DNA from 4 places in the Lelliottia nimipressuralis genome. Region 4 is predicted to be linked to each of the others. Evidence: predicted binding sites of a transcription regulator. Region 4 holds the regulator's gene; each other region holds the start of a gene.

What was found. Region 4 encodes PurR, which represses purine synthesis genes. Its sites were predicted from a motif close to CANGCAAACGTTTGCNTG; they were not measured.
Region 1: the regulator PurR is predicted to act here: its motif matches at 1,876-1,893, upstream of pyrC (dihydroorotase).
Region 2: the regulator PurR is predicted to act here: its motif matches at 1,235-1,252, upstream of tusA (sulfurtransferase TusA).
Region 3: the regulator PurR is predicted to act here: its motif matches at 1,894-1,911, upstream of glyA (serine hydroxymethyltransferase).

Annotation. Positions count from the first base shown of each region.
Region 1 is NZ_CP167172.1:1,710,469-1,713,610, reverse strand. It holds gene mdtH (multidrug efflux MFS transporter MdtH) at 1-1,118, shown strand, start outside; gene ACB496_RS07945 (lipoprotein) at 1,257-1,817, shown strand; gene pyrC (dihydroorotase) at 1,959-3,005, shown strand; gene dinI (DNA damage-inducible protein I) at 3,080-3,142, shown strand, end outside.
Region 2 is NZ_CP167172.1:4,352,083-4,355,224, forward strand. It holds gene zntA (Zn(II)/Cd(II)/Pb(II) translocating P-type ATPase ZntA) at 1-867, shown strand, start outside; gene tusA (sulfurtransferase TusA) at 932-1,174, opposite strand; gene ACB496_RS20935 (7-cyano-7-deazaguanine/7-aminomethyl-7-deazaguanine transporter) at 1,365-2,030, shown strand; gene ACB496_RS20940 (DcrB family lipoprotein) at 2,103-2,660, shown strand; gene ACB496_RS20945 (MFS transporter) at 2,667-3,142, opposite strand, start outside.
Region 3 is NZ_CP167172.1:3,396,476-3,399,617, forward strand. It holds gene ACB496_RS16265 (DoxX family protein) at 53-475, shown strand; gene glyA (serine hydroxymethyltransferase) at 524-1,777, opposite strand; gene hmpA (NO-inducible flavohemoprotein) at 2,082-3,142, shown strand, end outside.
Region 4 is NZ_CP167172.1:1,963,112-1,966,253, reverse strand. It holds gene ACB496_RS09220 (MFS transporter) at 1-703, opposite strand, end outside; gene ACB496_RS09215 (YnhF family membrane protein) at 873-962, opposite strand; gene purR (HTH-type transcriptional repressor PurR) at 1,259-2,284, shown strand; gene punR (DNA-binding transcriptional activator PunR) at 2,301-3,142, opposite strand, start outside.

The DNA of each region.
Region 1 (3,142 bases), 250 kb from region 4:
CACTGATCTCCATTCGCTTTGTCGATCAAATGGGCTGGGCGGCATTAATGGTCGGAATTGCCCTGGGCTTGCGTCAGTTTGTCCAGCAGGGACTTGGCGTGTTTGGCGGTGCGATTGCCGACCGCTTCGGCGCAAAACCGATGATTGTCACCGGCATGCTACTGCGGGCCGCCGGATTTGCCACCATGGGCATCGCGCACGATCCCTGGCTGCTGTGGTTCTCCTGTTTCCTCTCCGGGATTGGCGGCACGCTGTTTGATCCGCCGCGTACTGCGCTGGTCGTGAAACTGATTCGCCCACAGCATCGCGGGCGTTTTTTCTCGCTGCTGATGATGCAGGATAGCGCCGGTGCGGTGGTTGGCGCCCTGCTCGGCAGCTGGCTGTTGCAATATGATTTCCGTCTGGTGTGCGCCACCGGCGCGGTGCTGTTTATCCTCTGCGCGGCATTTAACGCCTGGCTGCTGCCCGCCTGGAAACTCTCGACGGTAAAAGCCCCCGTGCGTGAAGGGCTGGGCCGCGTGCTGGCCGATAAACGCTTCGTTACCTACGTGCTGACGCTGACGGGCTATTACATGCTGGCGGTTCAGGTAATGCTGATGCTGCCCATTATGGTTAACGATATTGCCGGTTCGCCTGCGGCCGTGAAATGGATGTATGCCATCGAAGCCTGCCTGTCGCTGACCCTGCTCTACCCTATCGCGCGCTGGAGCGAAAAACGTTTTCGTCTTGAGCATCGCCTGATGGCGGGCCTGCTGCTGATGACGTTAAGCATGATGCCGATTGGTCTGGTCGGCACTCTGCAACAGCTCTTTATTCTGATCTGCACCTTCTACATTGGGTCGATCATTGCCGAACCGGCGCGTGAAACCCTCAGCGCCGGGCTTGCCGATCCGCGTGCACGCGGCAGCTACATGGGCTTTAGCCGACTGGGGCTGGCCTTTGGCGGTGCGCTCGGATACGCCGGAGGCGGCTGGTTGTTCGATGCAGGGAAAGCGCTGAATCAACCGGAATTGCCGTGGGTAATGCTGGGCGTTGTAGGCTTTATCACCCTCATCGCCCTGTGGTGGCAGTTCAGCCCGAAACGCAGCGCAAGCGGTATGCTCGAACCCGGGGCCTGATGGTCTGAGCACGTATTCCCACGGGCGGAAGGTCCACTTTCGCCCCCGAATATCAGGTTTTTCTGCTGGTAACTGGTATACCCCCCTGACATACTGAGGCGTCAGGACAAGAGCGCCGACATCATGTTGAGGAACCCCATGAAAAAGATTGTCATTGCTGCTGCGTTAGTTATCAGCGGCCTGCTGGTCGGTTGTAACCAGCTTACGCAATACAGCGTTAGTGAGCAGGAAATTAATCAGGCGCTGGAAAAACACAATAACTTCTCCAAAGATATCGGTGTGCCCGGCGTCGCCGATGCCCATATCGTACTCAATCAACTCGTCAGCCAGATTGGCCGCGAAGAGCCGAATAAAGTCACGCTCTCCGGCGACGCCAAACTGGATATGAACTCCCTGTTTGGCAGCCAGAAAGCGAACATTAAGCTGAAACTGAAAGCGCTGCCGGTCTTTAACAAAGAGAAAGGGGCCATCTATCTTCAGGAAATGGAGATCGTGGATGCCGAAGTGACGCCGGAGAAAATGAAACCGGTGCTGCAAACCCTGATGCCGTATCTGAACCAGTCGCTGCGGAACTATTTCAATCAGCAGCCTGCCTATGTGCTGAGCGAGGACAGAAGCAAAGGTGAAGCGCTGGCGAAGAAATACGCCAAGGGAATTGAAGTGAAACCGGGTGAAATTATCATCCCGTTTACGAATTAACCGAGAGGGCGCCGTGTGCGCCCTTTTTTTACACTGCTATTTAACGGAAATGTGTGCAAACGAAAACGTTTCCCCTTATGATTTGTGTCCGGCAAAAACAGCCATCCTTATGACTGATTCCTGATAAGCCGGAGCATATCAATGACTGCACATCCCCAGGTTCTGAAAATCCGCCGCCCTGACGACTGGCATATCCATCTGCGCGATGGCGACATGCTGAAAACCGTTGTCCCTTACACCAGCGAAATCTATGGCCGCGCGATTGTCATGCCTAACCTGGTTCCACCAGTCACCACCGTTGATGCCGCAATTGCCTACCGTCAGCGCATTCTCGATGCCGTTCCGGCAGGCCATGATTTTACCCCGCTGATGACCTGCTACCTCACCGATTCGCTCGACCCGAACGAAGTCGAACGCGGCTTTAATGAAGGCGTGTTCACTGCCGCCAAACTCTACCCGGCCAATGCCACCACCAACTCCAGCCACGGTGTGACCAGCACGGATGCCATTATGCCGGTCCTGGAACGCATGGAAAAACTGGGCATGCCGCTGCTTATCCACGGCGAAGTGACGCATCCCGACATCGATATTTTTGACCGCGAAGCGCGCTTTATCGAGACCGTGATGGAACCGCTGCGCCAGCGTCTGCAGGGGCTGAAAGTGGTCTTTGAGCACATCACTACCAAAGATGCTGCCGAGTATGTGCGCGACGGCAACGATCTGCTCGCCGCGACAATCACCCCTCAGCACCTGATGTTCAACCGTAACCACATGCTGGTCGGCGGTGTGCGCCCTCACCTGTACTGCCTGCCGATCCTCAAGCGCAATATCCACCAGCATGCGCTGCGTGAACTCGTCGCCAGCGGTTTTACCCGCGCCTTCCTCGGAACCGACTCCGCCCCGCACGCGCGTCACCGTAAAGAGGCCAGCTGCGGCTGTGCGGGCTGTTTCAACGCCCCAACGGCGCTGGCCAGCTACGCCACGGTATTTGAAGAGATGGGCGCGCTGGAGCACTTCGAAGCCTTCTGTTCTCTGAACGGTCCGCGCTTCTACGGCCTGCCGGTGAATGAAACCTTTATCGAGCTGGAACGCAAACAGAGCCAGGTCGTCGATACTATCGCCCTGACAGACGACACTCTCATCCCATTCCTCGCCGGTGAAACCGTTAACTGGACGGTTAAACAGTAATTTTTTATCGCCCCCTGTTGTAAGTTCAATATAATGCCTGTATAAATACACAGTATATTACACAGGGGGCAATTATGCGTATCGAAGTGACTATCGCCAAAACAACCACTTTGCCTGCTGGCGCGCTGGATGCGCTG
Region 2 (3,142 bases), 2.3 Mb from region 4:
ACGGTTGGCAAACCGCAGGTTACCGGAATTTATCCTGCCGACGACGCACTGCTGTCACTGGCCGCCGCCGTCGAGCAGGGATCGACCCATCCACTGGCGCAGGCGATTGTGCGTGAGGCCCAGTCGCGCGGGCTGACTATCCCCGCAGCCAGTGCGCAGCGCGCGCTAATGGGGTCAGGGATCGAAGCGGTGGTCGAAGGGCGCCAGGTGCTGATCTGTGCCGCCGATAAATTCCCCGCTGACGCATTTAGCCCGCAGATCCGCGAGCTGGAACAGGCCGGGCAGACGGTGGTGATCGTCGTTGTCGACGGCGTGGCGAAAGGGGTTCTGGCCCTGCGCGATACCCTGCGTGACGATGCCAAAGAGGCCGTGGCGGCACTGCATAAGCTCGGTATTCAGGGTGTGATTTTGACCGGCGATAACCCACGTGCAGCGGCAGCGATTGCCAGTGAGCTTGATCTGGAATACCGGGCAGGATTGTTGCCAGCAGATAAAGTGCAGGCTGTTACCGGGCTGAACGCTCAGGCACCGCTGGCAATGGTCGGCGACGGGATTAACGACGCCCCGGCGATGAAAGCCGCAACGATTGGGATTGCGATGGGCAGCGGCACCGACGTGGCGCTGGAAACCGCCGATGCGGCGCTTACCCATAACCGTCTGACCGGGCTTGCGCAGATGATATCCCTGGCGCGCGCCACCCGCGCCAATATTCGTCAGAACATTACGATTGCGCTGGGGCTGAAGGGGATCTTCCTGGTGACAACGCTGCTGGGGATAACAGGTCTGTGGCTGGCGGTGCTGGCGGATACGGGGGCGACGGTGCTGGTGACAGCCAACGCCCTGCGGTTGTTACGGCGGAAGTCATAACCGCCGGGCAAAGGCGATAATGTTGTAGGCCTGGTAAAGCGTCGTCGCCACCCGGCAACCGCGATTATCCTTTGCGCAGCAGATACCGGTACGGCAGCGATTGCGTCTCTTGCGCCACCAGCTCGTGTTCCATAAAGGTACAAAAGCCCGGAATATCGCGGGTGGTGGCAGGATCGTCAGCAATGATCAGCAGCGTCTCGCCGGTCTGCATGTTGCGCACGGTTTTGCGCACCATCATTACCGGCTCCGGGCAACGGAGGCCTTGTGCATCAAGCGTATGGTCAGGGCTGGAAAACAGGTTGGTCATCATCTTCTCGTTCACATCAAAAACGGCTGTAGTTTACGCCGCGTTTTCGGCAAAGCAAACCAGGTTAACGATTGCGCGAAAATTAGCCATTGCAATACCCTCCAAAAGCAGTATTATGCGGCGGCTTTAAACCCTACCCCGGTAGGTTTTTATTGGGTTCCCTCACCCCAAATCATAAAAAGGTCACAATATGACGCAGTTCTCTCAATCGCAGCGCGTAAAAGCGTTGTTCTGGCTATCGCTATTTCATCTGCTGGTGATCACCTCCAGTAACTATCTGGTGCAGCTGCCCATCTCCATTTTTGGTTTCCATACCACCTGGGGCGCGTTCAGTTTCCCGTTTATCTTCCTTGCGACAGATTTGACCGTGCGCATCTTCGGCGCGCCGCTGGCCCGACGCATTATTTTTGCGGTGATGCTGCCCGCGCTGTTCATCTCCTACGTCATCTCATCCCTGTTCTATATGGGAAGCTGGCAGGGCTTTGAAGCGCTGACGCACTTCAATCTGTTTGTCGCCCGTATCGCCGCCGCCAGCTTTATGGCCTATGCGCTGGGGCAGATCCTCGACGTCCACGTCTTTAACCGCCTGCGACAAAACCACCGCTGGTGGATGGCACCGACGGCGTCCACGCTGTTTGGCAACGTCAGCGATACCCTCGCCTTCTTCTTTATCGCCTTCTGGCGCAGCCCGGATGCCTTTATGGCCGCCCACTGGATGGAAATCGCGCTGGTGGACTACTGCTTCAAAGTGCTGATCAGCATTGTGTTCTTCCTGCCGATGTACGGCGTGCTGCTGAATATGCTGCTGAAAAGGCTGGCGGATAAATCCGAAATGTCTGCATTACAGGCTGGTTAAAGGTTCGCTTTATCAGTTGTGATAAGATGGACAAATGAGCCGTTATGGCCGTTTATCGAAAGGAAGAAGTCAATGCGCAATCTGGTTAAATATGTCGGGATTGGCCTGCTGGTTGTGGGTCTTGCGGCCTGTGATAACAGCGATACGAAGACCCCTGCTCAGGGCGCGTCTGCTGAAAGTAACGCCACCGGACAACCGGTGAATTTGATGGATGGCAAACTCAGTTTCTCTCTGCCGGCGGATATGACCGATCAGAGCGGCAAGCTGGGTACCCAGGCGAACAACATGCACGTCTATTCAGACGCCACCGGGCAGAAAGCGGTGATCGTGATTGTCGGTGACGACACCAGCGAAGACCTGGCCGTGCTGACCAAGCGTCTGGAAGATCAACAGCGTAGCCGCGATCCGCAGCTGCAGGTCGTGACCAATAAGTCCATCGAACTGAAAGGCCACACCCTGCAACAGCTGGACAGCATTATCTCTGCCAAAGGCCAGACCGCTTACTCCTCCGTGGTGCTGGGTAAAGTGGACGGCAAACTGCTGACCATGCAAATCACCCTGCCTGCTGACGATCAGCAGAAAGCACAAACCGCTGCGGAAAACATCATTAATACCGTCGTGATCAAATAATTTTCATCACGATTCAACGGCCTCCGTCGCTTGCGCCGGGGGCCGTTTTTTTAGGCGCCAGGTCAACAATAGCGCCACGCCCACCAGCCCCGCCGCCGCCAGATAGATCATCGGAACGCCCGCCCATGCCATCAGCAGCCCGGCCAGTGGCCCGGTCACGCCCAAGGACATATCCATAAATACCGTATAGGTCGCCAGTGCAGAGCCCTGGTTTTGCTGTGGCACGGCTTTCACCGCCACCACGCCCAGCGCCGGGAAGACCAGCGAGAAGCCCGCGCCCGCAAGGAACACGCCGATTTTCGCCACCCACGGCTCGCTGGCAATGCCTGTCAGCAGCAGGCCAACAATCTCCACGGCAAAGCAGATCATGGCCACGTTCAGCCCGCCGAGGCGGTTGATGCCGTTCGGGAAGAGTAACCGCGTGCCAACGAAGGCACAGCTAAACAACGTCAGGGCGAACGCTGCGCCGTCCCAGCCTTTGG
Region 3 (3,142 bases), 1.4 Mb from region 4:
TACCGGTTGTGTATTAGCTTTATGATAAGCCCCATCCAATAACGAGCCTGCCATGAACACTCTACGCTATTTCGATTTCGGACAGTCCCGCCCGCTGGTACTGCTGATCGCACGTATCGCGATTGTTGTGTTGTTTATTATTTTTGGTATTCCGAAAATGACCGGTTTTGATGGAACGGTGCAATATATGACCTCGCTCGGCGCACCGATGCCGATGCTGGCAGCCATTATTGCGGTGATCATGGAAGTGCCCGCCGCGATTCTGATTGTGCTTGGGTTCTTCACCCGGCCACTGGCGCTGCTCTTTGTCCTCTATACGCTTGGGACAGCGGTGATTGGTCACCACTACTGGGATATGAGCGGTGATGCGGTTATGCCTAACATGATTAACTTCTACAAGAATATCAGCATTGCCGGCGCGTTTTTGTTGCTGGCCGTAACCGGGCCGGGGGCGATATCCATCGACCGTCGCTAGATAACATAAAGGCCGCTTACGCGGCCTTTATTATTTCTGCGAGCAGAATTACGCGTAGACAGGGAAACGTGCGCAGATATCGAGCACTTTACCTTTAACACGTTCAATCACAGCTTCATCGTTGATGTTATCGAGAACATCACACATCCAGCCAGCCAGCTCTTTCACTTCCGCTTCTTTGAAACCGCGGCGAGTGACAGCCGGAGAACCGATACGGATACCGGAGGTCACAAACGGGCTCTTCGGATCGTTTGGTACGCTGTTTTTGTTAACGGTGATGTTAGCACGGCCCAGCGCGGCATCGGCTTCTTTACCGGTCAGGTTTTTATCAACCAGATCCAGCAGGAACAGGTGGTTCTCAGTGCCGCCAGAAACCACTTTGTAACCGCGGTTCAGGAACACTTCCACCATCGCTTTCGCGTTTTTCGCCACTTGTTGCTGGTAAACTTTGAACTCTGGCTCCATCGCTTCTTTCAGGGCAACGGCTTTCGCTGCGATAACGTGCATCAGCGGGCCGCCCTGAGCGCTTGGGAAGACGGCAGAGTTCAGTTTCTTGTACAGATCTTCGTCACCACCTTTCGCCAGGATCAGGCCGCCGCGCGGACCTGCCAGGGTTTTGTGGGTCGTGGTAGTGACAACGTGTGCATGTGGAACCGGGTTCGGGTAAACGCCTGCTGCGATCAGACCGGCGACGTGCGCCATATCAACGAACAGGTATGCGCCGATGCTGTCTGCGATTTCACGCATTTTTGCCCAGTCAACCACGCCGGAGTAAGCAGAGAAACCGCCGATGATCATCTTCGGTTTATGGGTCTGCGCCTGCTTCGCCATGTCTTCGTAGTCAATTTTACCGGACTCATCAATACCGTAAGGGATGATGTTGTACAGTTTACCGGAGAAGTTGACCGGGGAACCGTGAGTCAGGTGGCCACCTTGCGCCAGATTCATACCGAGAACGGTATCGCCCGGCTGCAGCAGCGCGGTGTAAACCGCGAAGTTCGCCTGAGAACCAGAGTGCGGCTGTACGTTCGCGTAGTCTGCGCCAAACAGCTCTTTAGCACGGTCAATCGCCAGTTGTTCAACGATATCAACGTATTCGCAACCGCCGTAGTAGCGTTTGCCCGGGTAACCTTCTGCATATTTGTTGGTCAGCTGAGAACCCTGCGCCTGCATTACGCGCGGGCTGGTGTAGTTCTCGGAGGCGATCAGTTCGATGTGCTCTTCCTGACGTACTTTTTCCTGCTCCATAGCCTGCCACAGTTCGGCATCATAATCGGCAATGTTCATTTCACGCTTTAACATCCGCATCTCCTGACTCAGCTAACAATAAAATTTTGGCCTGAAAAGGCTGTCCTGATAGACGACGGGCAACAGTATAACCGAATAGTGTTGCGATAACAGGTCTTGACAAAGGATTTTACGCAAACGTTTACCTACCCGCCACGCAAGGGTTTGAGGAATAAAGACCTCGCGATTTTCAATGGATTTCTTTTCAGGTTTGTGATGCAACTATTTCATCATGCAAAGAACCATTTACAAAGCAGGGATATTTTTTATAAGATGCATTTAAAATACATCATTAGAGTAACAATCGAAGGAAGTTGCTATGTTAGACGCTCAAACCATCGCTACCGTTAAAGCCACTATTCCCCTGCTGGTCGAAACCGGACCGAAACTCACCGCCCATTTTTACGATCGCATGTTCGCTCACAACCCGGAGCTGAAAGAGATTTTCAATATGAGCAATCAGCGCAACGGCGATCAGCGCGAGGCGCTGTTTAACGCCATCGCCGCGTATGCCAGCAATATTGAAAATCTGGCCGCGCTGCTGCCTGCGGTTGAGAAAATTGCCCAGAAGCACACCAGTTTCCAGATTAAACCTGAGCAGTACGATATCGTCGGCAGCCACCTGCTGGCGACGCTCGACGAGATGTTCAGCCCAGGCCAGGAAGTGCTGGACGCCTGGGGCAAAGCCTACGGCGTGCTGGCGAATGTGTTTATCAATCGTGAAGCGCAAATCTACAGCGAGCACGCGACGAAAAACGGCGGCTGGGAAGGCACGCGCGCGTTCCGTATCGCCGATAAAAAACCGCGCAGTGCCCTGATCACCAGCTTTGAATTTGAACCCGTCGACGGCAAACCAGTTGCGGATTATCAGCCGGGTCAGTATCTCGGCGTATGGCTGAAACCCGAAGGGTTCCCGCATCAGGAAATTCGTCAGTACTCTCTGACGCGTAAAGCGAATGGAAAAGGCTATCGTATTGCGGTGAAACGTGAAGACGGCGGTCAGGTTTCTCACTGGCTGCATAATCACGCCAGCGTCGGCGATGTGGTGCATCTGGCGGCACCGGCGGGTGATTTCTTTATGGCGGTAGAAGCGAACACGCCTGTCACGCTGATTTCAGCGGGTGTCGGCCAAACGCCGATGCTGGCGATGCTCGATACCCTCGCAGCGGCAAACCACAGCGCGCAGGTGAACTGGTTCCACGCGGCGGAAAACGGCCAGGTGCATGCCTTTGCGCAAGAAGTTAAAACGCTGGGTGCCACGCTGCCGCGCTTCACCTCTCACATCTGGTATAACAAACCGGAAAGCGATGACGTGTTTGATAGCGCAGGGCTGATGGATTTACGGACTCAGGAAGGGGCGTTCAGCGATCCGGCCATGCA
Region 4 (3,142 bases):
TGGCGTGAGTGATATCGTGCAGTACCGGTGAAATGTAGGTGTAGAGCGTAAACATCGCGCCCGCCCCGAGCACCGTGGTTAACAGAGCAGACAACACCTGTGGACGAACCAGCACCGACAGCTCTTTACGCACGTCCGGGCGCTCGCCCGCCTCGCCTTTCGGAAGCGAGAAGAACAGTGCAATCATCGCCACTACGCCCAGCCCTGCGGTTGCCATAAACGACATCCGCCAGCCAATGACTTCACCAAGCCAGGTCGCCGCCGGTACACCGCCAATATTGGCGATGGTTAGCCCCATAAACATGGTTGCCACCGCGCTGGCCTGTTTGTGTTTTGGCACCACGCTCGCCGCCACCACAGAGCCTAAGCCAAAGAACGCGCCGTGGTTCAGGCTGGTCAGAATGCGTGACAGCAGCAGCGTGGTGTAATCCGGTGACAGCGCCGAGAGCACGTTACCGAGGGTAAAAATCGCCATCAGGAAGATCAGCGCATTGCGACGGGCACGATGCGACAACAGCAGCGTCATGAGCGGCGCACCAATCATCACGCCAATGGCGTAGGCGCTGATCAGCATACCTGCGGCGGGAATAGAGACATCTACCCCTTTTGCGATAACCGGCAACAGTCCCATCGGGGAAAACTCGGTGGTGCCGATGCCAAAAGCGCCAATCGCCAGGGCAAGCAGGGGAAAATTGATTTTCATTGATTAACTACGGATGCCGTGTCGTCGCGCGACACGGGACTAAGATGTCAAAAGCATGACATCAATCACAAAAAATGAGAAGTTAACAAATTAGCAAAAGATTTTTGCCGTGCGGGTAACAATCAGGGAACAGGCAGGAGATGAGGGAGAGAACTCTCCCCCGCTTGAATCAGTGCAGCGCAGCGGTCAGACCCGCAGCGACAATCAGAGCCAGAACAATAATGGTTGTCGTCAGCGAAAACTTCAGATCGGTACTCATCAATTTTTCTCCTTTTAATCACCCCACGAAAAGTGAGCTTGCTCATTTTTACACAGTTTACCCCAAAAATCTTCCTGGATTTAGGCTGATAACCGTTTTTGCTCTTCCCCTTTTCATCAAGATAAGACAAAATTCCACGCTAAATTTATAAGCGTACCGGCCACTGACCCCCTCCTGACGTTCTGAGTCGTTTTCCCGGCGTATCGCAATTCACATTGCGAGATAAGGGTGAGAGAAGGCAAACGTTTACCTTTAAGTATTTCAGGAGTTTAAGATATGGTCTGGAGTGACATGTAATGGCAACAATTAAAGATGTGGCGAAACGCGCAAACGTTTCCACTACAACCGTATCACATGTAATTAACAAAACGCGTTTCGTTGCGGAAGAGACGCGCAACGCCGTATGGGCCGCCATCAAAGAGCTGCACTACTCCCCAAGTGCCGTGGCGCGTAGCCTGAAGGTGAACCACACCAAATCGATCGGCCTGCTGGCGACCAGCAGCGAAGCCGCCTATTTTGCGGAGATCATCGAAGCGGTTGAGAAAAACTGTTTCCAGAAGGGCTACACCCTGATTCTCGGCAACGCCTGGAACAGCCAGGAGAAACAGCGCGCTTACCTGTCGATGATGGCGCAAAAGCGCGTTGATGGCCTGCTGGTAATGTGTTCTGAATACCCGGAGTCCGTACTCTCCATGCTTGAAGAGTATCGCCACATTCCGATGGTGGTGATGGACTGGGGTGATACCCGCGCTGATTTTACCGATTCCGTCAACGATAACGCCTTTGAAGGCGGCTACATGGCAGGTCGCTACTTGATTGAGCGCGGTCACCGCGAAATCGGCGTCATTCCGGGTCCGCTGGAGCGCAACACCGGCGCAGGCCGTCTGGCAGGGTTCATGAAAGCGATGGAAGAAGCGCTAATTACGGTGCCAGAAAACTGGATCGTGCAGGGCGACTTCGAGCCGGAGTCCGGCTACCGCGCGATGCAGCAGATCGTCTCCCAGTCGCACCGCCCTACCGCAGTCTTTATCGGGGGTGACATCATGGCGATGGGCGCCCTTTGCGCAGCCGATGAGCTGGGTTTGCGCGTGCCGCAGGACATTTCCGTGATCGGGTACGATAACGTGCGCAACGCACGCTACTTCACCCCGGCGCTGACGACCATTCACCAGCCGAAAGACTCGCTGGGCGAAACGGCCTTCAATATGTTGTTGGACCGCATCGTCAGCAAGCGTGAAGAGTCGCAGTCGATTGAAGTCCACCCGCGCCTGATTGAACGCCGCTCCGTGGCCGACGGTCCGTTCCGCGACTACCGCCGTTAATCCCCCGAGGGGCCGGTTATTCCGGCTCCCTCAGCCACTCTCTGTTCAGCGTTTCGCTGTCTCCCAGATAATCCAGCAGCCACGCCAGCGCCGGTGACATATCGTTTTGCTGCCACGTCAGGCAACAGGCCGCATCCGGGAACGGGTTTTCCAGCGTCAGAGCCACCCATTCACCGCGATCGATGCGTGGACGTGCAAAATGCGCCGGCACCATTCCCACGCACAGCCCCGCAGAAAGACAGGTCGCCGACGTTTCCCAATCCGGGGCGACCACACGGCGTTGGTTATCCAGTAACCAGGTAATCCGTTTTGGCAGCGATCGTGAGGTATCTTCCAGCACCAGTGACGGCCAGTTGCGCAACGTATCATCGCTCAACGGGCCTGCAATGGCGGCCAGAGGATGATCGCGGGCGACAACGCAGGTCCAGCTCAGGGCTCCCATATCGCGAAATGCATAGCGACCACCCACAGGGATCGCCTGAGTCGCGCCGATCGCCATCTCCACCCTGCCGTCAGAGAGCGCATCCCACACGCCGTTGAACACCTCCTGCGAGACGCGCAGCTCCACATCAGAGAAGTGGCGATAGAAATCGACCACCATCTGTCGGGTGCGTTCGGGTTTGACGATGTTATCCACCGCAATGGCGAGATGCCCGCGCCAGCCGTTCGCAATCTGCTGGCACTGCTCGCGGGTGATCATCATTTTTTTGATAACAGATCGTCCTTCTTTCAAAAACCAGACGCCCGCTGGCGTCAGAACAACGTCGCGGTGACGGCGCTCGAACAGCGGAACCGCCAGCCACTCTTCAAGCTGACGCACCGTATAGCTCACCGCAGAGGGGACGCGATGGAGTTCCT